DNA from 2 places in the Streptomyces armeniacus genome. Region 2 is predicted to be linked to the other one. Evidence: predicted binding sites of a transcription regulator. Region 2 holds the regulator's gene; the other holds the start of a gene.
The links. Region 2 encodes HrcA, which represses chaperone genes, less so after heat shock. Its sites were predicted from a motif close to TTNGCACTCNGNNNNNCNGAGTGCNAA; they were not measured.
Positions count from the first base shown of each region.

Region 1: a site for HrcA is predicted at 1,895-1,921, ahead of DVA86_RS23585 (FmdB family zinc ribbon protein). Genes of this name have one in related genera too.

Region 1 is NZ_CP031320.1:5,401,650-5,415,968, forward strand. Features, by position in the region: gene DVA86_RS23575 (penicillin acylase family protein) at 1-53, opposite strand, end outside; gene DVA86_RS23580 (potassium/proton antiporter) at 279-1,760, shown strand; gene DVA86_RS23585 (FmdB family zinc ribbon protein) at 1,931-2,326, shown strand; gene DVA86_RS23590 (S-methyl-5'-thioadenosine phosphorylase) at 2,364-3,194, shown strand; gene DVA86_RS23595 (hypothetical protein) at 3,391-4,032, shown strand; gene DVA86_RS23600 (MscL family protein) at 4,180-4,686, shown strand; gene DVA86_RS23605 (hypothetical protein) at 4,712-4,900, opposite strand; gene DVA86_RS23610 (P1 family peptidase) at 4,879-5,952, shown strand; gene DVA86_RS23615 (fructose-specific PTS transporter subunit EIIC) at 6,072-8,210, opposite strand; gene pfkB (1-phosphofructokinase) at 8,207-9,175, opposite strand; gene DVA86_RS23625 (DeoR/GlpR family DNA-binding transcription regulator) at 9,172-9,933, opposite strand; gene DVA86_RS23630 (sigma-70 family RNA polymerase sigma factor) at 10,164-11,183, opposite strand; gene DVA86_RS23635 (GNAT family N-acetyltransferase) at 11,313-11,882, shown strand; gene DVA86_RS23640 (winged helix DNA-binding domain-containing protein) at 11,898-13,097, opposite strand; gene DVA86_RS23645 (TetR/AcrR family transcriptional regulator) at 13,279-13,944, shown strand; gene DVA86_RS23650 (MFS transporter) at 14,164-14,319, shown strand, end outside.
Region 2 is NZ_CP031320.1:3,303,454-3,317,772, forward strand. Features, by position in the region: gene DVA86_RS14295 (thiolase family protein) at 1-922, opposite strand, end outside; gene DVA86_RS14300 (AMP-binding protein) at 919-2,466, opposite strand; gene DVA86_RS14305 (TRAP transporter large permease) at 2,528-3,832, opposite strand; gene DVA86_RS14310 (TRAP transporter small permease) at 3,834-4,430, opposite strand; gene DVA86_RS14315 (type 2 periplasmic-binding domain-containing protein) at 4,467-5,513, opposite strand; gene DVA86_RS14320 (ribonuclease Z) at 5,702-6,646, opposite strand; gene DVA86_RS14325 (histidine triad nucleotide-binding protein) at 6,663-7,040, opposite strand; gene DVA86_RS14330 (16S rRNA (uracil(1498)-N(3))-methyltransferase) at 7,469-8,206, opposite strand; gene DVA86_RS14335 (nitronate monooxygenase) at 8,301-9,389, opposite strand; gene dnaJ (molecular chaperone DnaJ) at 9,672-10,805, opposite strand; gene hrcA (heat-inducible transcriptional repressor HrcA) at 10,806-11,822, opposite strand; gene DVA86_RS14350 (MBL fold metallo-hydrolase) at 12,007-12,774, shown strand; gene DVA86_RS14355 (DUF3097 domain-containing protein) at 12,830-13,672, shown strand; partial or broken gene DVA86_RS14360 (Uma2 family endonuclease) at 13,701-14,251, opposite strand.

The DNA of each region.
Region 1 (14,319 bases), 2.1 Mb from region 2:
ACGACTGCGATAACGATCAGACGGGCGCGTCGCGAGGTCTTCTTGGCGGGCATCGCTGTCCTTCGAGGGGCACGGTGGTCCTGGGCAGTGCTGGAGCAACCATAGGCCGAACCGGTGAGCTGCCCGACAGGGACTCAAGGGAGTTGGGCACAGCATGGGTGCGGGTGCGTCACCGCGGCTCCCGGCGGGTCCAAGATTCAAGCGATGGTAAATTGTTAGCCATGCGAACGAACTAGCGGGAGGAGCGGCCCCTGAGTATCGACCACCTCAATCAGCTCATGCTGATCAGTGCCGTCGTCCTGCTTGTCGCAATGGGCGCCATCCGGCTCTCGGCACGGACCGGCCTCCCCAGCCTCCTCATCTACCTCGGAATCGGCGTCGCCATAGGACAGGACGGCTTCGGCCTCGCCTTCGACGACGCCGAACTCACCCAGGTCCTCGGCTACGCCGCGCTCGTCGTGATCCTCGCCGAGGGCGGACTCGGCACGAAGTGGCGGGACATCCGCCCGGCCGTGCCGGCCGCCGCCGCGCTCGCCACCGTCGGCGTCGGCGTGAGCGTCGCAGTCGTCGCGTGCGCCGCCCACTTCATGATCGGACTGGAGTGGCAGACGGCGCTCATCATGGGCGCGGTCGTCTCCTCGACGGACGCGGCGGCGGTGTTCTCCGTACTGCGCAGGGTCCCGCTGCCGCAGCGGCTGACGGGCACGCTGGAAGCGGAGTCCGGATTCAACGACGCACCGGTGGTCATTCTCGTCGTCGCATTCTCGGAGATCGGCCACAGCTCTCCCGTCTGGTACGTGCTCGTGGGCGAGATCCTGCTTCAGCTGGCGATCGGCCTGGTGATCGGTCTGCTCGTCGGCAAACTCGGCGCGTACGCCCTGCCGCGGGTGGCGCTGCCCGCCTCCGGGCTCTACCCGATCGCGGTGCTGTCCCTGTGCGTACTGGCGTACGCGGGCGGCGCGTCGGCGCAAGGCAGCGGCTTCCTCGCGGTGTACGTCGCCGCGCTGCTCCTCGGCAACGCGAAACTGCCGCACAGGCCCGCCGTACGCGGCTTTGCCGACGGACTCGCGTGGCTTGCGCAGATCGGCCTCTTCGTGCTGCTCGGCCTGCTGGTGACACCGCACGACCTGGCGGACGACATCGGCCCGGCACTCGTCATCGGGCTGGCGCTGACACTGGTGGCGCGACCGCTGTCGGTGGTGCTCAGCCTTCTGCCGTTCCGCCCGCCGTGGCAGGAGCAGGCACTGCTGTCCTGGGCGGGACTGCGCGGCGCGGTGCCCATCGTGCTGGCCACCATCCCGATGGTGACCGGAGTGCGGGGCAGCGAACGGATCTTCAACATCATCTTCGTACTGGTCGTGGTCTTCACCCTCGTCCAGGGCCCGACACTGCCCTGGCTCGCCCGTACGCTCCGGCTGGGCGACACCGGCGATCCACAGGATGTGGACATCGAATCGGCTCCACTGGAGCGGCTGCGCGGCCACCTGATGTCGGTGGCCATCCCGGAGGGGTCGCGGATGCACGGAGTGGAGATCACCGAGCTGCGGCTACCGCCGGGCGCGGCGGTCACCCTGGTCGTACGGGACGGCACGAGCTTCGTGCCGCTGCCGACGACGATGCTCAAGCGCGGCGACGAGCTGCTGGTGGTGGCGACGGACGCGGTGCAGGACGCGGTCGAACGGCGGCTGCTGGCGGTAGGCCGCGGCGGGAAGCTGGCGGGTTGGCTGGGCACGGGCGGCAGCACGGCGGCGCCGCGGTGAGGGCCGCGGGTAGGGCCACGGTGAGAGGGCCGGGCGGGAGAGCGGTCCGCCGCCGGCTCCGGGAGCGGGATGACCCAGACTGTGATCCACGCCCGGTGGACTATGCAGCGGAAATACTGCACGATAGAGCGTCGTTAGCACTCCACAGGGAAGAGTGCCAGGAGGAAGAAGTGCCGACCTACCAGTACCAGTGCACCGAGTGCGGCGATGGCCTCGAGGTGGTGCAGAAGTTCACCGATGACTCGCTCACGGAGTGCCCGAACTGCGAGGGCCGTCTGAAGAAGGTGTTCTCTGCGGTCGGCATCGTCTTCAAGGGCTCCGGGTTCTACCGGAACGACAGCCGCAGCACCGCGTCGAGCAGCTCGTCCGGGAGCTCGTCCTCCGGGTCGTCGTCGGATTCGTCGTCCAACGGGTCGTCGCCCTCGTCCTCGGACTCGTCGTCGAACGGCTCCTCGCCGTCGGGCTCGTCCGGATCGGGCTCGGGCTCGGACTCGGGCTCGGGAGCGTCCTCTTCGTCCTCGGACAAGAGCGGCAGCAAGAGCACGACCAGCACATCCGCGGCCTGACGGAACACGCTCGAACACGCCACCGTAGGGTGAGCGCATGAGTGAACAGGCAGAGATCGGCGTCATCGGCGGTTCCGGCTTCTACTCGTTTCTCGACGACGTGACCGAGATCACAGTCGAGACACCGTACGGACCGCCCAGCGACTCGCTCTTCCTCGGTGAACTCGGCGGCAGAAAGGTCGCGTTCCTGCCCCGGCACGGACGCAAGCACCATCTGCCGCCGCACCGGATCAACTACCGCGCCAACCTCTGGGCGCTGCGCGCGACCGGCGTACGCCAGGTGCTCGCGCCGTGCGCGGTCGGCGGGCTGCAGCCGGAGTACGGGCCCGGCACCCTGCTCGTTCCGGACCAGCTGGTGGACCGCACCAAGGCGCGCGTCCAGACGTACTTCGACGGTGAGCCGCTGCCCGATGGCTCACAGCCCAACGTGGTGCACGTGTCGTTCGCCGACCCGTACTGCCAGTCGGGGCGGGACGCGGCGCTGACGGCGGCACGCGGCCGCGGCTGGGAACCGGTGGACGGCGGCACGCTGTGCGTCGTCGAGGGCCCTCGCTTCTCCACTCGCGCGGAATCGCGCTGGCACGCGGCGCAGGGCTGGTCGGTGGTCGGCATGACAGGCCATCCGGAAGCGATCCTCGCCCGTGAACTCGGCCTCTGCTACGCCACGTTGGCCCTGGTGACCGACCTGGACGCGGGCGCGGAGACGGGTGACGGCGTCTCACACGAAGAGGTGCTGAAGGTGTTCGGGGAGAACGTGGGGCGGCTGCGGGACGTGCTCTTCGACGCGGTGACGGGGCTGCCGGCCGAGCGGCGCTGCGGGTGCGCCGACTCGCTGGACGGATTCGATCCTGGGATCCGGCTGCCCTGACACTGGCCTCCGCCCGGGGCGGGGTCCTGGCGGTGGGGCCGGAGGGGCGCAGGGGCCTGACGGGGCGCTAGTTACCTCTGTGGGTGACCGAGTTTTCCACAACCGCTGAGTAGTCCACAGGCTGGAGCGGGATCCGGCGAAACCGTGCACGGTGGGGTCTGATGTCCAAGTCCCCTCAATGCAGGCGGTGTTCGTCATGCCCCGAATCTCTCGTTCCACATCCGGTCCCACATCCGGTCCCACCTCGAGTTCCAGGCCCGGCCGCGGACGCCCCACCGGCGGCGCGGTGCCGGAGTTCGGGCCGATCCGCGCGGGCCGCGGGCGCGGCGACGGCCGGCACCGGCTGCGCCGGGCCGTCCGACGACGACGGCGGACCCTGGCGGCCGGACTCGCGGTGGCGGCCGCGGCGCTCGCGGCGACCGCGACACAGGGCCGCGACGCCCGTACGGAGCCGACGACGGGCCCGACCGCCGGGCCGGACGCACACGCGCCACCGGGCCCAGCCCCGGCCCGCGAGGCGGGCGCCCGGGCAGGACAGGACCGTACGGGCGGCCGGCACGGCCCCTCGGGCGGCGGGAGGGTGTCGGCGCCGGTCCGTATCGCGGACGCGGCGACCGTACGGCTGCTGCGCCCCGGCGACCGCGTGGACGTGATCGCGAGCCCGCCGGACTCGGGCCCGGCCCGGGTGGTGGCGCGCGGTGCCCGCGTCGAAGCGGTCCCCGAGGCCGGCGCGCACGGGAGTGAGGGGGCGCTCGTCGTGCTCGCGGTCGCCCGTGAAACCGCCGTCAAGCTGGCCGGTGCGACCGTGAGCTCCCGTCTGGCGGTGACGCTGTGCTGATTCGCCGGATTCGGGATTGGACATTCCTGTCAAAGATCGTGCACGGTATTCGCCGTTCCGTTTCCCGTGGGCTGCAGTGGTACGAGAAGAGGCATTCCGTTGAGCGACGACAAGCCGGGGCTCCTGTCAGGGTTCAGAGACTTCCTGATGCGGGGCAATGTCGTGGAGCTGGCCGTTGCCGTTGTGGTCGGTACTGCCTTCAGCAAGATCGTCGACGCCGTCGTGAAGGGGTTCATCAACCCCATGGTCGGAGCGATCGGCACCAAGAACCTGGAAGACTACCGCTCGTGTCTGCGCGGTCCGTGCGAGGTGGACCCGGCCACCGGGGAGATCGTCAGCGGTGTCCCGATCAGCTGGGGCACGGTGCTGAGCGCGTCGCTGACCTTCCTGATCACGGCGGCGGTCGTGTACTTCCTCATGATCCTGCCGATGAACAAGTACAAGGAGCGGCAGGCGGCGCGGAACCCGATCGTCGAGACGGAGACCGGACCCACCGAGGTCGAGCTGCTCACGGAGATCCGCGACGCGCTCGTCACGCAGCGGACCGGGGCGCACGACGCGGCGGTCACGCTGGGCGCCCAGCGAGCGGGCGTCGACGGCGGCCCGGACAGCGATGGCGCAGCGCCCGATGGCGGGGTATCCACCCGGAAGTAGCGGCCCAGACCGCAGCGGCGGCGGCTCAGAGGTGGTGCGGCGGCTTCTCGTCCAGGAACCGGGCGAGGTCCGACGCGCCACCGCCGTCGGCTGCGGGCCGCTCGCCCCAGCCGTCCTCGTCGTCCTTCCCCCAGAGCCGCGCCGTGTCCGACGACTCCTGGCTCAACGGGTCGTCGAAGACCAACTGCTCGGATGGCTCGGGGCGGGTACTCATGCCTCAAGGGTACGGGCACCATTGCCCCCATGGACTCGCTGACGGATGTACAGGGCCTGCTGGTCGGACACGCCCAGCGGACCGGGGACGGCTGGCTGACGGGGACCACGGTGGTGCTCGCGCCCGAGGGCGGCGCGGTGGCCGCGGTGGACGTACGGGGCGGCGGCCCGAGCACCCGGGAGACGGACGCGCTGGACCCGCGCAATCTGGTGCAGCGGGTCGAGGCGGTGGTGCTGACCGGTGGCAGCGCCTTCGGGCTGGACGCGGTCTCCGGGGTCGTCTCGTGGCTGGAGGAGCAGGGCCGTGGCTTCCGCCTCGACGAGGACCCGGCGCATGTCGTGCCGGTGGTCCCGGCGGCCTGCCTCTTCGACCTGGGCCGTGGTGGCGACTGGCACGCCCGGCCGGACGCGGCGCTGGGCCGCGAAGCGGCCGGGAACGCGACCACGACGGTGCGCCAGGGCAATGCCGGTGCGGGGACGGGCGCGGTCGCGGGCGGCCTCAAGGGCGGCGTTGGCTCGGCGAGCACGGTGCTGCCCTCCGGGGTGACCGTCGCGGCACTGGCCGCGGTGAACGCCGCGGGTTCGGTGCTGGCCCCGGACACGGGCGCCCTGTACGGCGAGTTCTGGGAACCGGGCCGCCCGGAGTTCCCGGCCCCGGAGCGGCACGCCGAGGCGCAGCGCCGGCTGGGCGAGGCGCGGGAGGAGTCGGCGCGTCGGCTGGCGGCGACCGTCAGGCCGTCGCTGAACACCACGCTCGCGGTCGTGGCGACCGACGCCGACCTGACCAGGGCCCAGGCCCAGAAGCTCGCGGGGACGGCACACGACGGGCTGGCCCGGGCGGTCCGCCCGGCGCATCTACTCAACGACGGGGACAGCGTCTTCACCCTGGCGACGGGCCGCCACCCCGTGGACGGCCCCGCCCTGAACGAACTGCTGGGTGCGGGTGCGGACGTGCTTACCCGCTCCGTCGTACGGGGGGTGCTGGCCGCCGAGAGCGTCGACGGGGACGGCGGGATGTTCCCGTCGTACCGCGAGCTCTACGGCAGACCCTGAGCACCGGTCCCTCAGAGAGCACGGGCCCGCCGCGGGGTGCGGGCGGCCCCTCGCCGGGCACGGGTCCGTCGGGTACGGGTCCGTCACCGCGTACGAGTGCGCCGCGACATGGGGGTACGTCAGGCCGCGACAGCGACCTTTCCGTCCTCCTCGGTCCGCTGCGCCGGTGTTCCCGTGCCCTGTGGCCCGTCCTTGCGCGACCCCTTGAGCACGATGACGAGGGCGGTGCTGAGCGCCGTACCGGCCGCGACGGCCACGAGGTAGAGGAGCGGCTGCCCGATCAGGGGCACGACGAAGACGCCGCCGTGCGGGGCTCGGAGGGTGCTGCCGAAGGCCATCGACAGGGCGCCGGTCACGGCGCCGCCCGCCATCGCGGAGGGGATGACCCGCAGCGGGTCGGCCGCGGCGAAGGGGATGGCGCCCTCGGTGATGAAGGACGCGCCGAGCACCCAGGCCGCCTTGCCGTTCTCCTGCTCGGTCCTGGTGAAGAGGCTGCCGCGTACGGTCGTCGCCAGCGCCATGGCCAGCGGCGGCACCATTCCGGCGGCCATGACGGCGGCCATCACCTTGAGGCTGCCCTGGCTGGGGTCGGCGGACGCGATGCCGCCGGTGGCGAAGGCGTAGGCGACCTTGTTGACCGGGCCGCCGAGGTCGAAGCACATCATGAGGCCGAGCAGACCGCCCAGCAGGACGGCGTTGGTGCCGGACAGGCCGCTGAGCCAGTCGGTCATGGCGTCCTGTGCGGAGGCGATCGGCTTGCCGATCACGACGAACATCAGAGCGCCGACGACAGCGGACGAGATCAGCGGGATGACGACGACCGGCATGACGCCGCGCAAGGGTGCCGGGATGCGCACTCGCTGGATGGCCATCACCACGGCGCCCGCGAGGAGTCCGGCGGCGAGCCCGCCGAGGAAGCCCGCCTCGATGGTGGTCGCGATGGACCCGCCGACGAACCCGGGCACGAGACCTGGCCGGTCAGCCATTCCGTACGCGATGTACCCGGCCAGGACCGGGATCAGGAAGCTGAAGGCGAGCCCGCCGATCTGGTACAGCAGGGCGGCCCAGCTGGCGGATTCGGTCCAGAGGAAGTGGTCGGCGACGGATGGGGCTTCGTTGATCTCGTACCCGCCGATGGCGAAGGCCAGCGCGATGAGCAGGCCGCCGGCCGCGACGAACGGGACCATGTAACTCACGCCGGTCATCAGCCACTTGCGCAGCCGGCTGCCGTAACCCTCGCTGGGCGCCGCGTCGGAGTCCATGGGGGCGGCCGGGGCATGGCCGGTGATGTCGCCGCGGTCCGCCTTGCCGCGGACCTCGGCGACGAGTTCACCGGGCCGGTTGATGGCGGCCTTGACGCCGACGTCGACGGTGGGCTTGCCCGCGAACCGCTCCTTCTCCCGCACCTCGACGTCGTGGGCGAGGATCACGCCGTCGGCGGCGGCGATCACGGCGGGGCTCAGCCGCTCGAAACCGGCCGACCCCTGCGTCTCCACGACGATGGCGGCCCCGGCCTCCTCGGCGGCGCGTTCCAGGGACTCGGCAGCCATATAGGTGTGGGCGATGCCGGTCGGGCAGGAGGTGACGGCGACGATCCGGAACGGCTCCGCCGTGGCGGGCCCCGGTCCGGTTCCGGTGCCGTCCTGCTCACGCGGCTGACCGGCCTCGGGGCGCGGTGCGTCCGCTGGGTGTGCCGGGTCCTCAGCGCGCGGCCGGTCCGTGCCGGGCTCGCCCGGCTGGGCGGGCTCGCGGGGCTCGGCGGGCGTGTCCTCGGGGGTGTTCTCGGGGGTGTTCTCGGGGCTGTCCGACGCGGCGGGCTCGTCGCCGCGTATCAGTGCGGCCGCCGCCGCTGGTTCGGCCGCGGCGCGGAGCGCTTCGGTGAAGCTCGGGTCCATCAGGTGGCGGGCAAGGCCCGACAGGATGCTCAGATGGTCGCTGTCGGCACCGTCGGGTGCGGCGATGAGGAAGATCAGGTCTGCGGGACCGTCCGAGGCGCCGAAGTCGACGGGTTCGGCCGCGCGGCCGAACGCGAGGGTGGGCTCGGTCACATGGCCGCTGCGGCAATGCGGGATGCCGATGCCGCCCTCGAGGCCGGTCGGCATCTGCTCCTCGCGCGCGGCCACGTCGGCGAGGAACCCGTCGAGGTCTGTGACGCGGCCCGCCGCGGCGAGCCGTTCCGCCAGCGCGTGGGTCGCTTCTTCCTTGGTGGAGGCGGACAGGCCGAGAACGACCAGGTCCGCGGTGATCAGCTGGTTCATCGCACGACTCCGTGGGACAGGGGGTGATCGAGGGGCACCTCGGTGGTGACGGTGACCGCTGCGCGGTCCAGATCGGCGGGCGTGGGCATGGCGCTGCCGGGCAGCTGGACAGCCGCCGCGCCGTGGGCGACCGCCGCGGCGAGCGCCTCCGGGCCGCGGCCGCCCGCGGCGAGGAAGCCCGCGAGGGAGGCGTCGCCGGCGCCGACGTCGCTGCGGACGGCGCGTACCGGCGCGCTGCCGAAGTACGTGCCGGCGCCGTCGACCAGGAGCTGGCCGGCCGCGCCGAGGCTGGCGAGGACGGCGCGAGCGCCGTGGCTCCGTACGTCCTCGGCGGCCTTCACCGCGTCGCCGACCGTGGCGAGGGGGCGGCCGACGGCTTCGGCCAGTTCGTCGCGGTTCGGCTTGACGACGTCCGGGCCCTCGCGCAGTGCGGCGGTCAGGGCGGGACCTGATGTGTCCAGGGCGATACGGGCTCCCGCGCGGTGGGAGCGGGCCACCAGTTCCGCGTACCACTCGGGGGTGAGGCCGCGCGGGAGGCTGCCGCAGCAGGCGATCCAGGCCGCGTCGGCCCCGGCGGCCTGCGTGCGGGCGGTCTCCAGCAGCGCCTCCGCCTCACGCCCGGTGACTTCCGGGCCGGGCGCGTTGATCTTGGTGAGGGCGCCGTCGGGCTCGGCGAGGGCGACGTTCACGCGGGTGGAGCCGCGTACGGGGACGCCGGCGACCTCGATGCCGAGTTCGCCGAGCAGCCGGGCCAGCAGCGCGCCCTCCGGGCCGCCCAGCGGCAGCACGGAGATCGTGCGGTGGCCGGCGGCGGCCACGGCGCGCGAGACGTTGACGCCTTTGCCGCCGGGGTCCACGCGGTCCGCGTCGGCGCGGAGCACCGCGTGCCGGTGGAGTTCGGGGATCTCGTACGTGCGGTCCAGGCTGGGGTTGGGGGTGACGGTGAGGATGGTCACGGCGCTCACACCCGCCTGACCTGGGTGCCCTGGCGTTCGATCGCCGAGGCGTCGTCCGGGTCGAGTCCGGTGTCGGTGATCAGCACGTCGACGTCGGCGAGTGAGCCGAAGCGGGCGAAGTGCTCCTGGCCGAACTTGGTGGAGTCGGCGAGGAGTACCACCCTGCGCGCCGCGCCCATGACCGCGCGTTTTACGGCGGCCTCGGCGAGGTCGGGGGTGGTGAGGCCGTTCTCGGCGGAGAAGCCGTTGCTGGCGATGAAGGCGACGTCGGCGTTGATCTCGCCGTAGGTGCGGAGCGCCCAGGCGTCGACGGCGGCGCGGGTGCGGTGCCGGACGCGGCCGCCGACGATGTGCAGGTCGATGCCGGGGTGGTCGGCGAGCCGCGCGGCCAGGGACAGGGCGTGGGTCAGGACAGTGAGCGTGGAGCCGACGGGGAGGGCCGCGGCGAGCCGCCCGGTCGTCGAGCCGGCGTCGAGGAGCACGCTGCCGTCCTGCGGCAGTTCCTCGACGGCGGCCTTCGCGATGCGGTCCTTCTCGTCGGGTGCGGTGGCTTCGCGTTCGCTGAGGTCGGGTTCGAAGTCGAGCCGTCCGGCGGGGATGGCCCCGCCGTGGACCCGGCGCAGCAGTCCGGCGCGGTCGAGGGTCTTCAGGTCGCGCCGCACCGTCTCGGCCGTGACCTCGAACTCGGCAGCGAGTGGCAGCACCTCCACCCGGCCGCTCTCGTGGGCGAGGCGGAGGATCTCCTGCTGTCGCTCAGCTGCATACATGTGGGTTCATGTCCGTTCGATGCCCGTTCTTGTGACCTGCGCGCAAGGGTACGGCCGCACCAAGCCAAAGTAAACACACTCGGGCATTCTCTTCCGGGCTCTTCCCGGGGTTCGGACACAGACGGAAATCAGGCGGAAACGAGCGGACGCCCACCGGGGCAGCTCCCGGGCAGCACTGAGCCCCGATCACCGGGGGGCGGCGATCGGGGCTCAGCTGGTCCGGCGGCCGGTCAGGCCGCCGCGTCGAAGCCCGTGTCCCGGGCCAGCTTCTTCAGTTCCAACAGGGCGTGCTTCTCTATCTGGCGGATCCGCTCACGCGTCAGGCCGTGCTGCTTGCCCACCTCGGTGAGCGTCCGCTCGCGGCCGTCCACCATGCCGTAGCGCGCCTTGATGATGGAGGCCGTGCGCGGGTCGAGCCGTCCGATGAGGTCGTCCAGCTCCTCGCGGCGCAGCACCGTCAGCACGGACTGCTCCGGCGAGGCGGCCGAGGTGTCCTCGAGGAGGTCGCCGAACTGCGTCTCGCCCTCGTCGTCCACGGACATGTTGAGGCTGACCGGGTCGCGTGCCCAGTCGAGCACGTCGGCGATGCGCTCCGGGGTGGAGCCCAACTCCTTGGCGATCTCGGTGTGTTCCGGCTCACGGCCGTGCTCGCGGTTGAACTCGCGCTGCACGCGCCGGATCCGGCCCAGCTCCTCCACGAGGTGGACGGGAAGCCGGATCGTACGGGACTGGTCGGCGATCGACCTGGTGATGGCCTGCCTGATCCACCACGTCGCGTACGTGGAGAACTTGAAGCCCTTCTGGTAGTCGAACTTCTCGACGGCGCGCACCAGGCCGGCGTTGCCTTCCTGGATCAGGTCCAGCAAGGGCAGTCCACTGCGCGGATACCGGCGGGCGACGGCGACGACGAGCCGCAGGTTGGACCGGATGAAGACGTCCTTGGCCCGCTCACCCTGCGCGACTATCGCCTCCAGCTCCTCGCGGCTCGCGGTCGCGCTGGGCGCGTCGCCCGAAGGGCTGGTCTCGGCCCCGTCGAGGATCCGCCGCGCGTACACGCCCGCCTCGATGTCGAGCGACAGCTCGACCTCCTTCGCCGCGTCCAGCAGCGGTGTGCGGGCGATCTCATCGAGATACATGCCGACCAGGTCGCGGTCCGCGACTTCTCCGCCGCCGGTGGCGCGAACACTGCTTGCCGTGTCGGTGGCACCGGTGGTGGCTGCCTGACGACGGGCGACGGCACGGGTTGCCATGCGTGCTCCCTTGCGTGGTCTACTAACTGGTCGGTGGCTTGGATGGGGCCTCTCGAGTGCCCGCATCTGATGGAAACAACGACGGGAATCCGGACAGAATTCCCAGAAGGCACATCCTTTTTTCGGATCATGCAGTACCCTGCACCGCCACCTGGGAGGACGGCCGTGACAGAGAGTGCGGATTCGGTGGTCAGGCCGGGACACGAGGGCGATCTCGAAGCTCTGACGGACCTCTACAACCACTACGTCCGTGAGACGCCCGTCACGTTCGACATCGAGCCCTTCTCACCCGAAGAGCGCCGCCCTTGGCTGCTCTCCCACCGTGAAGACGGCCCACACCGCCTCTTGGTTGCGCGAGAGGCCCGGGAGGCCGGAACCAGCCGCGAGGGCCGGCTGCTCGGCTACGCCCACAGCAGCCGCTTCCGCCCGAAGGCGGCGTACGACACCTCCGTCGAGTGCACCGTCTACGTCGCCCCGGACGCCGGCGGCCAGGGCATCGGCACGCTGCTCTACAAGCGGCTGTTCGAGATCCTCGACGGCGAGGACGTGCACCGCGCCTACGCCGGAATCACCCTCCCGAACGAGGCGTCCGTCCGGCTGCACCGCCGCTTCGGCTTCGAGCCGTGCGGTACGTACACCCAGGCGGGGCGGAAGTTCGGGCGCTACTACGACGTCCGGCGCTTTGAAAAGCAGCTGTGAGGAAGAACGCGTGAGCTAGCGGGTCAGTTCCTTCGCGAGCGGCGTGGGGAAGGCCGGCACGAAGCATCCGTCGCCCAGCCAGTGCTGGAGCCGGGCGGCCTCGGCCTCGACCGCCGCGGCGGCCTCCGCGCCGCGGTCGGCGAGCTGCCGCCAGACGATCTCGCCGTCGGCGCGGCAGGCCCAGCCGCCGATGATCTCGCCGTTCCACCACACGGTGGGCCCGCCGTTCCCGTTGGTGTCGAAGAGCAGCGGGCGGTGGGCCGGGTCCAGGTACCAGTCGCGGTGCTTCCACCCCATGGTCGTCGGGTCGAGGCCCGGCAGCAGTGCCGCGTACGGTTCGGGCGGCCCGGCACCGTCGCCCGTGTCCGCCGGTGTGCCCGCCGCGAGGTCGCCGGGCAGCACCCAGCCGTCGCCCTCGTCCAGCCCGACGGGGACCGCGCCCACCGCGGCCAGCGTCTTGCGTACGTCGGTGACGGACCACCCGGTCCACCACTTCACGTCGTCCGTCGTCCCCGGCCCGTACGAGGCGAGCCAGCGCCGTACGAGTTCCGCCCTGGCCTCCTGCGGATCCAGCGGCGGCAGCTCGGGTGCCGCGTAGTAGCGAAACTGCCCGGAGGTCCAGCCGCCCTGCTGCCGCCCGCGGCGTATCCGTCCGTCCATCGCGAGCAGCCGCAGCACCCAGCCGCCGACCCGCTGCTTCGCCTCGTACGGTTTGCCGCGGGCCAGCGTGACCGTCTCCCGCAGTTCCGGCACCTCGGCGCTGACCTCGCCCGCGCCGACCTCGCCCGCGGCGGACTCCCCGAGGCGTACGAGGGCGTCCAGCGCCGCCTGCTCGGCCGCGGCCAGCCAGTCGGCATCCCAGTCCGGGTTCTCCTCCCGGAGGCGCTTCAGCAGCGAGCTGCGCTCGCGGGCGGCGACGGCCTGCGCGGTGGAGAAGTGGAAGACGGGTGCGAGCTCCGTCGGTACGGCGAACAGCGTGCGCCGCATGCAGTGCATGCGCAGCAGTGTGCGGTCGTCGTAGAGCGCACGGTCGATGTCGGCCATGGTCGGCTCGGTGAGCCGCGCGTACGCCGAGAGCGTCACGGTGGGCGCGTCCGTCACGTGCAGGCCGACGAGTGCTTCCGCGACGTCCTCCGTACGGTGCGCGCGGGCGGCCGGCGCGAGCAGGTGGCGGCGGGCGAGCCGGGCCCGGCGGTCGGCGGCGGTGAGGCGCATGGGCCCAGCGTAGGCGTGTGACGCAGCACACAGAACTGAACGAAATATCCGGGGACGGCGTCCCCGTTTACACAGGCGTCGTCGTAACCGGGGAGTCCTTCCCCGGATTTCACCGGGCCCCGGATCCAGACCGGGGCGCGGTGACGGACCGGCCGGGACGAGCGAGAGGAGCGTGGCAGTCATGACAGCAGCGGCCGTCAGCGGGACGCCGGGGACGCGGCTGCGCGCGGACGCCCTGCGGAACCGCGAGCGGATCGTGGATGCCGCGCGGGAGGCGTTCGTCCTGTACGGGCCCGAGGTGCCACTCGACGAGATCGCGCGGGACGCGGGTGTGGGAAACGCCACTCTCTACCGCCACTTCCCGGACCGCGAGTCGCTGATCCACCACGTCGTGCTGTCCGTGATGGACCGGGTGTCCGAGCGGGCGGAGGCGGCGTTCACAGAGGTGCCGGAGGCGTTCGACGCGTTGCGGCGCTTCGTCTTCGACGCCGCGGACGAGCGGGTCGGCGCGCTCTGCCCGATGCTGACGCACCACATCGACGGGGACGCGCCGGAGATCGTCGCCGCCAGAAAACGACTGGAAAACGCGACCTGGGCACTGATGGACTGGGGACGCCGCTCCGGCGAGCTGCGGTCCGACGTCGACTTCGGCGATCTGATGGTCGCGCTCAGCCAGTTGGCGCGCCCGCTGCCGGGCACCGGCTGCCCGGAGATCGAACGTTTTGTCCACCGTCACCTGCAGATCTTCCTCGACGGGCTGCGTACGCCGAGGAGGTCCCGGCTCACCGGCAGCGCGGCCACACTCGAGGACTTGAGGAGCAACCCCGTGCCCATGCAGCGCGCGTAAGGGCCGCCCGGCCGATGAGTTTCACCGGCCGGGGCCGTCAGTAAGAGACGACAGCAGGCGAGCAGCCAGCCGCCGGCGCCAGACCGTCACCGCATCGCCACCGTCACCGACTTCGGCACCGTGACCGCAGCCACCGCCGTCCGCGGTCACGGCAGCCATCGCAACTTCCGTCCGTTTTCCACCGTTTGAGCAGTTTCGTACCGTGAGGTAGTTACTCCCATGCCAAATTCCGTCACAGAGCCCGATCCCCGGCGCTGGAAAGCGCTCACCTTCATCGCGATAGCCCAGCTGATGGTCGTCCTCGACGCCACCATCGTGAACATCGCGCTTCCCTCCGCCCAGGCCGATCTCGACATCTCGAACGGCAACCGGCAG
Region 2 (14,319 bases):
CGTACAGCAGCTCCGCCGGGGCCATCGCGTCGTGCACCTCGGCGAGGTCGATGTCGGACGGGCCGAGCCCGGCCTGCTCGTACGCGCCCTCGGCGCACATCGTGGACAGCGAACTCTCGCCCTCCGGCCGCGCGGTGAACCCCGAGGCGCCCCGCGACGCCGCGACCCGTACGGTCGGCCCCCGCGACTCCAGCGCCCCGCGCCGCGCCACGACCGCCGCCGCCGCGCCGTCGCAGATGGAGCTGCACATCAGCAGGGTCAGCGGGTCGGCGATCCGCCGCGCGTCCCGCACCTGTCCGGCGGTGACCTCCTTGCGGTGCTGCGCGTACGGGTTGAGGGCGCCGTTGGCGTGGCTCTTGACGGCCACGTCCACGATGTCGTCCATGGTCAGCGCGCCCTCGGCGATGAGCCGCCGCAGCCGCATGGCGTAGATGGCGGTGAACTGGATGCCGAGGCCGCGTACGACGTCGAGGTCCGCCGCCGACTCCAGCGCGTCCAGCGTCACGGCCAGATCGGAGACGTACATCTTCTCGAAGCCGACGGCGAGCACGACGTCGGCGGCGCCCGCCCGTACCGTCAGCACCGCCTGGGCCAGCGCGCTGGAGCCGCTCGCGCAGGCGTTCTCGACGTTGACGACCGGGATCCGGTCGATGCCGATCTCGCGCAGGACCGTCTGCCCGCGGACCATCTCCTGGCCCTGGAGCATCCCCGCCATGGCGTTGGCGGAGTAGGCCGCCTGCACGTCCTTGACGCCGATTCCGGCGTCCAGCAGCGCCCGTACGGCGGCGACGCGCGCCAGGTCCTTCAGCGACAGCTCCGGGAAGCGGCCGAAGGGGTGCATGCCGACGCCGGCGATCACCACCTCGTCCGTGTCGCGGGCCGCCGTCGCGTTCCCACCGTGCCCCCTGTCGGTGCCGGTCACGGTGAACCTCCTTCCGCAAGCCTGCTCTTGATGGTCAGCCGGTCGACCTTGCCGTACGCGTTCCGCGGGATCTCGCCCCAGACCACGACGCGCTTCGGCGCGCGCATGCCGAGCCGGGGGCGGGCGAAGCTGAGCACCTCGTCGGCCGTGAGGCTGACGCCGGCACGCGGCCGTACGACCGCCGTCACCGCGTCGCCCCAGCGCGCGTCGGGCATGCCGAGGACGACGGCCTCGTCGACGCCGTCGTGCGTGCTGAGCACGCTCTCGACCTCGCGCGGCGCGATGTTGAAGCCGCCGGAGTTGATCATCTCGTCGCGGCGGCCGCGCAGATGGACGAAGCCGCGCTCGTCCACGGCGGCCATGTCCTTCGTACGGAGCCAGCCGTCGCGCAGCACGCGGGCGGTCTCCTCGGGCTTGTTGCGGTAGCGGGTCATGAGGTGCGGGCCACGCACGTACACCTCGCCCGTCTCGCCCTGCGGCACGGGCCCGCCGTCGTCCCCGCGCACCTCGACGGCGACCGTCTTCCACGGGCGGCCCGCGGACAGCCGGGCGCCGGGGTCGAGATGGTCGGCCTTCTGCAGGCAGGTGATCGTCATGGGCGCCTCGGACTGGCCGTAATCCTGGATGAGCGTCGGCCCGAAGCGTTCGACCGCCCGGTCCAGTACGGGCCCGGGGATGCTGGACGCGCCGTACACGATGGTGTCGTAGCCCCAACTCCCCGGCCCGGCGGCGGACTCCGCGCCCGGCTCCGCGGCGAGGATGGGCTCCAGCATCGCCGGCACGATCTTGAGCGTGCGCACCTCCGGCCGCTGCGACAGCGCCCACACCTCCCCCGGGTCGAACCGGGGCTGGACGTGCACGCCGGCACCACTCAGCAGGTACGGCAGCGCGAAGTAGCCCGCCCCGTGCGACATCGGCTGGGTGAGCACGATCCGCTCCCCCGGCGTGACCGGGCCCAGCTCCAGCAGCAGGTTGAACGCGACCTCGCGGACCGCGCGGTGGGACAGCTCAACACCCTTGGGGTGGCCGGTCGTTCCGGAGGTGTACGAGATCCAGGCCGCGCCCTCCGGCGCGCTCTCCCGGACCCGTACGTCCCCGGGTGTGCCCTCGATCAGCGCCTCCGTGGACGTACGGGAGGCGGCGGCGCCGCCGGGCGCGTCGAACGGGAGGAGCGTCAGCCCGAACTCGTCGCGCAGGGCCGTGGCCTCCTCCTCGAACTCCGCGGAGTAGAACAGCGCGTGCAGGTCCGCGTCGGCGGCGATGTAGCGGAAGTCCTCCAGGTGGAGACGCGCGTTGAGAGCGACCCGTACGCGGCGCCCGAGGGCGAGCGCGGTGTCGGCCTCGACGTACGCGGTGCGGTTGTGCGACAGGACGCCGACGGACGCGCCGGACGGTACGGCGAGCGCGTCCAGCGCGTTGGCGAGCCGTTCACCCCGGGCCAGCAGCTGTCGCAGCGACCACGCGGTGCGGCCGTCGTCCACCGCCACCGAGTGCGGGAACATCACGGCGGCTCGCCGCAGCAGATACGCGGTATCCAGGGCCATCTCCTTACGTTTCATGAGGTACGTGGCCGGGTGTGGCGGTACGCGTCCGTGGACCGGCACGTCACCCCGCGCCCAGCAGCAGGTCCGGCAGCCACAGCGTGATCTCCGGCACCGCCACCAGGACGGCCAGCAGCGCCGCGTCCGCGATCAGGAACGGCCAGATCCCCCGGAACCCCTCCTGTACGGGCACCTTCGCCAGCCCGGCGATGACGAACACGTTCAGCCCGAGCGGCGGCGTCAGCAGCCCGATCTCGACCGTCTTCACGAAGATGATCGCGAACCAGTACGGGTCGAAGCCGAACGTCTCGATCAGCGGGAACACGATGGGGATCGTCAGCACCTGGATCGCCAGCTGGTCCATGAACGCGCCCAGCACGACGTACACGCACAGCAGGATCACCAGCGTCGGATACGGCCCCAGCGGCAGTCCGGACACCGCGTCGGTGAAGTCCTGCGGGATCTGCGTCGCGGACATGAACCGGCCGAAGACGAAGGCGCCCACGATGATCAGGAAGATCATGCCCGTGGTCTCCGCCGCCTCCCGGGCCGCCGCGAACAGCTGCGGCATCCGCAACTTCCCCAGCAGCGCCGCCAGCACGCCGATGCCGAGCACGCCGACGGCCGCCGCCTCGGTGGGCGTGTACAGGCCGACGTAAATCCCGATGATGACCAGCCCGATGACGCCGACGATCGGCGCCACCTCGCGGGTGCGGCTCAGCTGCTCCCGTACGGTGAACCGCGGCCCCTTCGGCAGGCTCTCCGGCCGCAGCCGGGCCAGCACGGCGACCACGCCGATCAGCGCCACGCACGTGACCAGGCCCGGCACGATGCCCGCCGCGAAGAGGCGGGCCACGGAGGTCTCGGTCAGGAGGGCGTACACGATCAGGGTGATGCTCGGCGGGATCATCACCGCGACCGTGGCCGACGAGGCGATGCACGCGAGCACGGTCCGGCGCTCGTAGCCGTACCGCTGCGACTCCTTGATGGCCACCTTGCCGAGCGCCGCCGCATTGGCCGTCGACGAACCGGAAGCCGCGCCGAGTACCGCCCCGGCACCCACGATCGCCATGCCCAGCCCGCCGCCGATCCGGCCCACCAGGGCGTACGCCCACGCGAACAGCCGCTCCCACAGGCCGCCTTGAGAGCCGAGCGCGCCCATGAAGAGGAAGAGCGGAATGGCGAGGAGCACGAAGTTCGCGGCCTCGCGGTACATCGACGTGCCGACGTACATCAGCGCGGCGTCGGGGCCGTACACGGTCAGCAGCCCGCCTGTGCCGGCGATGAGCATGGCAAGGCCGGCGGGCGTGCCGATGACCAGCAGGAGGGCGAGGCCGAGGAGGCCGACGAGGATGCCGGCGGTCACCATGTCAGTCGTCCTTCGCGGAGTCGGCTGCGGTCTGTGGCCCCTGTGCTGGCTGCGGCTCTTGTGCTGGCTCGTGCGCCTCGTGCGTTTCCTGCGTCTCCTCCGCGAGCCAGGACCGGCCCTCGCGCACGAGGCGCAGCAGGAGCAGCACGACCCCGGCGAAGATGAGGAGACGGAACGGCGCGATGTCGAAGGTGTAGAGCCCCACCGTGGATTCCCCCGTACGGAACGAGGTGACGGCCATGCTCAGCGCCGCCCACGCCGCGAACGCGAGCCCCGCCGCGGAGAACACGAGGACGGCCCGTTCCGTCCAGACCGTCCACGCGGGTGGCAGACGTCTGGTGACGACGGTGATCCGGATGTGCGTCGCCGCGGAAAGGGAGAGATAGACGAGCGCCACCATCAGGCAGCTGCCGATGAGTTCGTTGCTCGCGGGCACCGGCTGCCCGAACACCGCGCGTGACGCGACGCCCGCCAGCACGATGAGCGTGATGAGGATGAGGACGGCGCCGGCGAGATGCGCCGAGACGTCGTGGACGCGGTCGATCGCGGACCGTCTCCCCGTACGCCGGGCATTCTGCGAGTCCATGTGTGCAGCCATGTGTCTCTCCCGAAATCTGCTGCCCGGTCGACGGGTTCACTTTCCGGTGTGTTTCGCCAGCAGCCGCTTCCACTGGGCGACGGCGCCCTCGACGGTCTTGCGTTCCATCCCGTCGCCGACCAGCTGGTCCACCCAGTCGCCCTCGACGGCGGCGAGGTTCTTCTCCAGTTCCGGATCGCGTCCCGCTGTATGGACGTCGATGCCGTCGCGCCGCCACTGCTTGATTTCCGACTCGACCTGCCCGTGCAGCCGCCGCGCCGACGTTTCCACGGCGCGGTCGCCGGCCTTCTCCAGGACCTTCCGGTCCTCGGGTCCGAGGGATTTCCAGTGGTCGAGGTTCATCCCGTAGCAGACCGGGAAACCGCCCAGATCGACGCCGATGACCGCGGACTTGATGAGTTCGTAGAAGGAGTAGTCGCGCATGCTCGTGACCGACAGGCTCAGTCCGTCGACCACACCGCGGTTGAACGCGTCGTACGCCTCCGAGGCGTTGAGGTCCGTGGACACGGCACCGGTCGCCTCGATGGAATGCGGAAGAATGCTGCCGGCCGCCCGGATCTGCTTTCCCTTGACCTTGTCGAGGGAGTCGACGGACCGGTCCGAGAACTGCAACTGGTAATTCGTGGTCGTAAAGCAGAACAGCGGCCGCATGTTCCACTCCTTGAACGTGGCCTGCAGCTGCCGGTTCGTCCGCACGTACTCCCAGAACGCCTTCGACGCCCCGACCACGTCCCGGTCCTCGAAGAGGCCCGGCAGCTGCGGCACGTAGAGCAGCGGCAGCTGGCTGTCCATGTACAGGATGTTGCCGAGGCTCGCCGCCCCGGACTTGACCGCCCAGTGGTTGTCCTCGGCCGAGACGAGCTGTTCGGAGGACCGGTAGTCGAAGCCGACGCGGCCCTCGGAGCCCTTCTCGACCTCCTTCATGAACGGCTGGATGCCCGCCTGGCTGATCGAGTGGGCGGGCGGATAGAGATCCGCGACGGCGAGGTCGTCACCCGGCTCCGTACCCGTGGTGCCGCAGGCGGCCAGCACGAGACAGCACACGGCGGCGGCCAGCGAACGAATCCGACGAACCGGCTGCATCCTCGACCCTTCTCCACGGGCGGGCATTGGTCCACGTAGCGAAACGCACGTACCGCTGCATGGCCCTTGATTCCTACCGGGCGCCGTACGGGCCCGTCAATAGGAAGGCAGCGGAAACCCACACGACCGCGCGGCGGTGGTGTGGGTGCGGTGTGTGCTGCTGCGGTACGTGCCGTCGGTGCGCGCGCTCAGCGCTGTTCGCCGGGCCCGTCTGCCACGCCGGGCGCCGTACGCCGCCGGGGCACGGGCACCCGCGCCAGGTCGCGGGCGACGGTGAGCTCCCCCGCGTACCCGGCGGCGCGGGCCTGCGCGGCGAAGGCGGCGGGGTCGTCGTACCGCTGGCTGAAATGCGTCAGCACCAGATGCCGTACGCCCGCCTCCGCGGCGGCACGGCCCGCCTGCCCGGCCGTCAGATGCCCGTACTCCTTGGCGAGCGCGACGTCCTCGTCCAGGAAGGTCGACTCGATGACGAGCAGGTCGCAGCCGTCGGCCAGCTCGTACACGCCGTCGCACAGCCGGGTGTCCATCACGAACGCGAACCGCTGCCCGCGGCGCGGCACGCTCACCTCGTCCAGCGTGACGCCGCGCAGCGCGCCGTCCCGCTGGAGGCGTCCGACGTCCGGGCCGGTGATGCCGTGCGCGGCCAGCCGCTCGGGGAGCATGCGGCGGCCGCCGGGCTCGACGAGGCGGTAGCCGTACGTGTCGACGGGATGCGACAGCCGTACGGCGGACAGCGCGAACGGCGGGCCCGCGACCAGTACGCCCGGCTCCCGTACGGGCCGCTCGACCAGCGACACCGTCTCGCGGTACGCCGTCGCGTACCGCAGCCGCTCGAAGAAGTGCCCGCCGCTCGCCGGGAAATGGGCGGTCACCGGGTGCGGCACCCGGTCCAGATTGATGCGCTGGATCACGCCGGCGAGCCCGAGCGAGTGGTCGCCGTGGAAGTGCGTGACGCAGATACGGGTCAGATCGTGCGCGGCGACCCCGGCGCGCAGCATCTGCCGCTGGCTGCCCTCACCGGGGTCGAACAGGATGCCCTCGCCGTCCCAGAGCAGCACGTAGCCGTTGTGGTTGCGGTGCCGGGTCGGGACCTGGCTGGCGGTCCCGAGAACCACCAACTCGCGTACGGACAAGGGGTGCCGCCCCGGCTCAGCCGGGCGGCCAGTTGAGCCCCCGGCCGCCCAGCACGTGGGCGTGGGCGTGGAAGACCGTCTGGCCCGCGCCCGTACCGGTGTTGAAGACCACGCGGTAGCCGGTGCCGGGGCCGCCCTCCGCGACCGCGATCTTCTCCTGCGCCGCGACCTCGCCCGCCTCGCGCAGCACGTCGGCGGTGATCTGCGGCGCGGCGGCGGCCAGCGCGGCGGCGTCCGCGTAGTGCGCCTTGGGGATCACCAGCACGTGGGTGGGCGCCTGCGGGTTGATGTCCCGGAACGCGAGCGTCGTCTCCGTGTCGCGGACGACGGTCGCCGGGACCTCACCCGCCACGATCTTGCAGAACAGGCAGTCGGCCTGCGGTTCTCCCGCCACGGTGGCGCCTCCCGCTGTGGGTCGTGGTTCGGTACGCAGCGGATGCTACCGGCTCGACGCCCGCCCCTGCCGCACAACCCCGGCGCCGCGGGCGCGGCCACCACGTCGGTGGCCCGCCGGGGCGGCCCCACCCGCGCGGACCCCTCCCCGCGAGCGTGACGCACACCCGAGGCCGCATAGGGAACCACCGCACGTGGGACGTACACCTGAGGCCGCCACCCATGCCGCCGGACCCACACCGTCGTGGCCAACCGCCGTTGCGGCGGGAAGATTTCGCGCGCGAGCGCCGCAGGCGCCTCGACGCCGCTTTGCGCTACGCGCACCGCTCGGCGAGCCGCGCCAAAAACAAGTCGGCCGCCACGGCGGCCAGCCACCGTCGCGAGGGTCCGGCCGCATGGGCACCAGCGCAAGTGGGACGTACGGTCAAGTCACGACCAGCGGCCCGAGCGGCCCAGGAGCAGGGCCGAGGCTGCCGTGCCCGCCGTGGAGGTGCGCAGGACGCTCGGGCCCAGCCGGTACGGCTCCGCGCCCGCGTCCGCGAACGCGTCCAGTTCCTCCTGCGTGATCCCGCCCTCGGGCCCGACCACCAGCACGATCTCGCCGTCCGCCGGCAGCTCCGCACCGGCCAGCGACGCACCGCCGTCCCCGTGCAGGACGGCCGCGAACGCCGCCCCCGTCAGCCGCTGCGCCAACTGCCTGCTGGTCACCAAGTCCTCGACCCGCGGGAACCGCAGCCGCCGCGACTGCTTGCCCGCCTCCCGCGCCGTGGTCCGCCACTTCGCGAGGGACTTCGTCCCCCGCTCGCCGCGCCACTGCGTGACGCATCGGGCGGCGGCCCACGGGACGATGACGTCGACGCCGGTCTCCGTCATCGTCTCGACCGCCAACTCCCCCCGGTCGCCCTTCGGCAGCGCCTGTACGACGGTCAGCCGTGGCCGCGGGTCGGGCTCCGTCCGTACGTGCTCGACCTCCGCCTCCAGCCGGTCCTTGCCGCTGACCGAGGTCACGGTGGCGTACGCGCCGGTGCCCTCGCCGTCGGTGAGGACGATGCGTTCGCCGGGGCGCAGCCGCCGTACGGACACCGCGTGCCGTCCCTCGGGCCCGTCCAGCACCACGGGCCCGACCGTGAGCGCGTCGGGCCCGGCGACGAAGACGGGCGCGGTCATGAGGCCCACGACGCCCCCAGGCACCATGAGTTCCGCTCGGCAGCCAGGACCGGTGCCGTCACGACACCGGTCACGACACCGGTCACGACACCCGTCACGACACGCCTCGCGCGCTCATCCCCTCGCGCGCGACGGACAGTTCCGTCGCGAGGACCTCCGTCAGCTGCCCCGCGGACAGGTCGCGGGCGAGCCGGTGGCCCTGGCCCGCCCACAGGGCCATGCCCTGCGGGTCGCCCGCCTTCGCGGCGGCCTTGCGCAGGCCGGACGTCACGTGGTGCACCTGCGGGTACGCGGCCGGGGCGTACGGGCCGTGCTCGCGCAGGAAGCGGTTGGCGAGCCCGCGCGCGGGCCGCCCGGAGAAGGCGCGGGTCAGCTCCGTACGCGTGAACAGCGGGTTCGTCATGGCCTGTTTGTGCAGCGCGTGCGCGCCGGACTCGGGGCACACCAGGAACGCGGTGCCGAGCTGCGCCGCCTGCGCGCCCGCAGCCAGTACGGCCGCGATCTGGCCGCCGCGCATGAGGCCGCCTGCCGCGATCAGCGGCAGTTGTACGGCCTCCTTGACCTGCGTGAGCAGCGACAGCAGCCCGATGCCGCTGCCGGTGCCGTCGGCCTGCGGGTCGTCGTGGTGGGTGCCCTGGTGGCCGCCGGCCTCGATGCCCTGTACGCACACGGCGTCGGCTCCGGCCCACTCGGCGGTACGGGCCTCGATCGCGGAGGTGACGGTGACGACGGTGAACGTCCCGGCCTTGGCCAGCTTGTCGAACACGCGGCGCTGCGGGCAGCCGAAGGTGAACGAGACGACCGGCACCGGGTCGTCGGCCAGTATGGCGAGCTTGCCCTCGTAGGCGTCGTCGGTGCCCTGGTCGGGGTCGCCGAGCGCCGTCTCGTACCAGGCGACCTCGCCCGCCAGCTGCTCGCGGTAGACCTCGAGGGCGGCCGGGTCGGCGTTGTCGGGCTGGGGCATGAACAGGTTCACGCCGAAGGGGCGGTCGGTCAGCCGCCGGGTCTGCTTGATCTCCTCGTACATGGCCTCCGGCGTCTTGTAGCCGGCGGCGAGGAAGCCGAGTCCGCCGGCCTCGCTCACGGCCGCGGCCAGCGCCGGGCAGGAGGCACCGCCCGCCATGGGGGCCTGTACGACGGGGTACTCGGTGAGCTCGGAGAGCGTGGTCAGCCCGGACGACATGACCTCATCCTGTCACGCAGCGCGCGCGGGCGAGGAGCGGCCCCTCACCCTGCGGACCGGGGCGTTCCGCCGCCACCGCGCCCTCACGGACGCAGGCCGCCGCGAACTGCCGTAACCCCGCGTCACAGGAACCGTCGCGTCACAGGAAAGCCCCCGTCGCAGCGGAGCTCCCCTCGGCACGGCCCCCCGGCGCCAAACCGGACGGCCCGCCGGACGGACCGCCGGACGGACCGCCGGACGGACCGAATGCCGTCGGACGGACGGACCCGAACGCGGTGCGCCTCAGCGCCCGTTGAACGCGTCCTTCAGCCGCGAGAACAGTCCCTGCTGCCCCGGCTGGAAGTGCCCCTGCGGGCGCTCCTCGCCGCGCAGCTGGGACAGCCGCCGCAGCAGCTCCTCCTGCTCGGGGTCCATCTTCGTCGGCGTCAGCACCTCGACGTGCACGATCAGCTGGCCTCGGCCGCCGCCCCGCAGATGCGTGACGCCGCGCTCGTGCAGCGGGATGGACTGGCCGGACTGGGTGCCGGGCCGGATGTCCACCTCTTCCAGCCCGTCCAGCGTCTCCAGCGGCACCTTCGTGCCCAGCGCCGCAGCCGTCATCGGGATGGTGACCGTGCAGTGCAGATCGTCGCCGCGGCGCTGGAACACCGGGTGGGACGCCTCGTGGATCTCCACGTACAGGTCGCCCGCCGGACCGCCGCCGGGGCCGACCTCGCCCTCGCCCGCGAGCTGGATGCGGGTGCCGTTGTCGACACCGGCCGGGATCTTGACCGTGAGCGTCCGCCGGGAGCGTACGCGCCCGTCGCCCGCGCACTCCGGGCAGGGCGTGGGCACGACGGTGCCGAAGCCCTGGCACTGCGGGCACGGCCGCGACGTCATGACCTGGCCCAGGAACGACCGCGTGACCTGCGAGACCTCGCCCCGGCCGCGGCACATGTCGCAGGTCTGCGCCGAGGTCCCGGGGGCCGCGCCCTCGCCGCTGCAGCTGCCGCAGACGGTCGCGGTGTCGACCTGGATGTCCTTCGTGGTGCCGAACGCGGCCTCGTCCAGCTCGATGTCGAGCCGGATCATGGCGTCCTGGCCGCGGCGCGTACGGGACCGGGGGCCGCGCTGCGACGCCGTGCCGAAGAACGCGTCCATGATGTCGGAGAAGTTCCCGAAGCCCGCGCCGAAGCCGCCCGCACCTCCGCCCGCGGCGCCCGCGGCGGGGTCGCCGCCGAGGTCGTAGACCTGCTTCTTCTGCGGATCCGACAGCACCTCGTAGGCGGTGTTGATCTCCTTGAAGCGGTCCTGTGTCTTCGGGTCCGGGTTGACGTCCGGGTGCAGCTCGCGTGCCAGCCGCCGGAACGCCTTCTTGATGTCGTCCTGCGAGGCGTCCCGCTGCACGCCGAGGACCGCGTAGTAGTCCGTCGCCACTTACGACTCCGCGAGAATCTGTCCGACGTAACGTGCCACTGCGCGTACCGCTCCCATCGTTCCGGGGTAGTCCATACGGGTCGGTCCCACCACGCCGAGTTTGGCGACCGCCTCTTCGCCCGAACCGTAGCCGACTGATACGACCGACGTGGAACTCAGTCCTTCATGGGCGTTCTCATGCCCGATTCGCACCGTCATGCCGGAATCCGTGGCCTCGCCGAGCAGCTTCAGCAGCACGACCTGCTCCTCCAGTGCCTCGAGCACCGGCCGGATCGTGAGCGGGAAGTCGTGACCGAAGCGGGTGAGATTGGCGGTGCCGCCGATCATCAGCCGTTCCTCGGTCTCCTCGACCAGCGTCTCCAGCAGGGTCGCGAGCACCAGTGAGATGGTGCCCCGGTCCTCCGCGTCGAACGCCTCGGGCAGGTCCTGCACGAGCCTGGGCACCTCGGCGAACCGCTGGCCGGTGACGCAGCTGTTCAGCCGTGCGCGCAGATCCGCGACGGTGGTCTCGCCCAGCGGGGCCGGGCAGTCCACCATGCGCTGCTCGACCCGGCCGGTGTCGGTGATCAGCACCAGCATCAGCCGGGCGGGTGCGAGGGACAGCAGCTCGACGTGGCGGACGGTCGAGCGGGTGAGCGAGGGGTACTGCACGACGGCGACCTGCCGGGTCAGCTGCGCCAGCAGCCGTACCGTACGGCCCACCACGTCGTCCAGGTCGACCGCGCCGTCCAGGAAGTTCTGGATGGCGCGGCGCTCGGGCAGGGAGAGCGGCTTGACGCCCGCGAGCTTGTCGACGAAGAGGCGGTACCCCTTGTCGGTGGGCACGCGGCCCGCGCTCGTGTGCGGCTGTGCGATGAAACCGTCGTCCTCCAGGGCCGCCATGTCGTTGCGCACGGTGGCCGGGGAGACCTGCAGGTTGTGCCGCTCGGTGAGCGCCTTGGAGCCGACCGGCTCCTCCGTCCCCACGTAGTCCTGGACGATGGCGCGCAGCACCTCGAGTCTGCGTTCGCTCAGCACGCGCGCACCTCCCGTACAAGCGTGGTTCCGGTCTGCCGTCCTGGCACTCGTGATCTGTGAGTGCCAGCTTCCCCTGAGCAAGTGTACGGCTGTCCACCACAGCCGGGGCAAGGCGGCCTACCCGACGGTATCGCGCGGCGGCGCGAGCGGGACACGTACGTTCCGTGCGGATAGCGTCCCTGGCATGGAAGGCGGTTGGGAAGAACTCGCGCAGGACGTCGTACGCCGCAGGCTCCCCGGCTGGGACGCCACGGTGGGCGCGGTCGCCGGGCCGCACGGCGTACTGGTCGTCGACACCGGTGCCACGCTGCGTGAGGGCGCCGGCATCCGGCGGGACGTGCGTACGCGCTTCGGGCTGCCCGTGACACACGTCGCACTCACGCACCCGCACTTCGACCACGTGCTGGGCACGGCCGCGTTCGCCGGGGTCCAGGTGTACGGGGCGGTGGGCGCGGACGCGCGGCGGCCAGACGGCACGGGGCCGGACGGCACCGGGCTGGCGCGCACCTCGCCGTACTCGCCTGAGGTGCTGTACGCGGACGCCGTCCGGCACGGCGTGGATCCGGAGGCGGCGACGGAGGCGGTGGACGTGCTCGTACGACCGCGGCACCTGGTGTCCGGCGAGGTCACGCTGTCACTGGGCGGCGGGCGGCAGGTGCTGCTCGCCAACGTCGGACCCGGCCACTCCGCCCACGACCTGGCGGTCCTCGTACCGGGCCGCCGGGGCTCCGGGGAACCCGAGACCGTGTTCTGCGGAGATCTCGTGGAGGAGTCCGGCGAACCCCAGGCGGGCCCCGACGCGCACCCGTCGCGCTGGCCCGCGGCGCTGGACCGGCTGCTGGCGCTGGGCGGCGAGGACGCGGTGTACGTGCCGGGGCACGGCGCGGTCGTGGACGCGGCGTTCGTACGGGCGCAACGGGACGCGCTGGCACGGCGCTTCACCCGCACCTGACGCACCTGACGCACCTGAGGGGTGCGCGGGGCGGCGGTTGTGAAGAATGGGGCGCATGCGCAGCCGCCAGTACGACTCCGACTTCACCCCGCCCTGGAAGCGGCGGAAGCCCGCCCCCGAGGTCGAGGCGCTCCCCGATCCCGACCTGGTGGTCGAGGAGGCCACCACCGGATTCTGCGGCGCGGTCGTGCGCTGCGAGAAGACGGCGCAGGGCCACACGGTCACCCTCGAGGACCGCTTCGGCAAGCACCGCGTCTTCCCGATGGAGCCGCGCGGCTTCCTGCTGGACGGCGAGGTCGTCACGCTCGTACGGCCGCGCCCCGGCACGCGTACGCCGCCCGCGGGCGCGGGACGTACGGCCTCGGGCTCGGTGGCGGTGCCGGGCGCGCGGGCGCGGGTGGCGCGCGCCGGACGCATCTACGTCGAGGGGCGGCACGACGCGGAGCTGGTGGAACGGGTGTGGGGGGACGACCTGCGGATCGAGGGCGTGGTCGTCGAGTATCTGGAGGGGATCGACGATCTCCCGGCGATCGTGCGGGACTTCGGGCCGGCGCCGGACGCGCGACTCGGCGTGCTGGTCGACCATCTGGTGCCGGGCTCGAAGGAGTCCCGCATCGCCGCCGAGGTGACGGGCGACGACGTGCTGGTGGTCGGCCACCCGTACATCGACGTGTGGGAGGCGGTGAAGCCCTCCTCGGTGGGCATCGCGGGCTGGCCCCGCGTCCCGCACGGGCGGGACTGGAAGACGGGCGTCTGCGAGGCCCTGGGCTGGCCGCCGAACACGGGCGCGGCCTGGCAGCGCATCCTGGGCGCGGTCCACTCGTACCGCGACCTGGAGCCGCAGCTGCTGGGGCGGGTGGAGGAGCTGATCGACTTCGTGACGGTGGGTGACGAGTGAGCCGGAAGCCCGGCGGACGGCGCGGGAGTCAGGGCAGCGTTCTGAAACCGGCAGTCTCGAGCGTCACCCCGAGCAGATCCAGCGGGACGGGCTCACCGAACTTGATGGTGCGCTCCACGCGGTAATCCGCCTCTTCGCCACGCCCACGGGCTCGGTGAGCAGCACGCAGCGCGCGTCCAGAGGGTCGACGACCAGATAGGCCGGGACTCCGCCGGCGGCGTAGATCGAGCGCTTGACCCGGTGGTCGCGGTGCGCGCTGGTCTTCGAAACGACCTCGAGAAGGAGCGTGACCGCGGCGGCCGGGACGAGACCGGCCGAGCCCTTCGAACGCGCCCTGCTCGTAGACCACGAGGTCGGGCTGCGGCTCGCTCGCCTCGCCGGGGATGGCGATGTCCTGCGTCTGCAGCCGGTCCGATCGCTCGGGCGGGATCTGGTCCGCGACCGACTGGACGATCTTGTTCTGGACCCAGTCAGGCCCCGCCATCATCACGATTTCCCCCCGCAACAGCTCCGCCTTGTACCCTCCGGCACCTCGAGTTGCTCGAAGAGCTGTATGACCCGCTCGTCGACGACGGACATCGCGCTGCCTCCCGCTTCGCAGTGTGCACCCAGAGTAACGACCGTATGCGTCGTTCCGCACTGCTCAG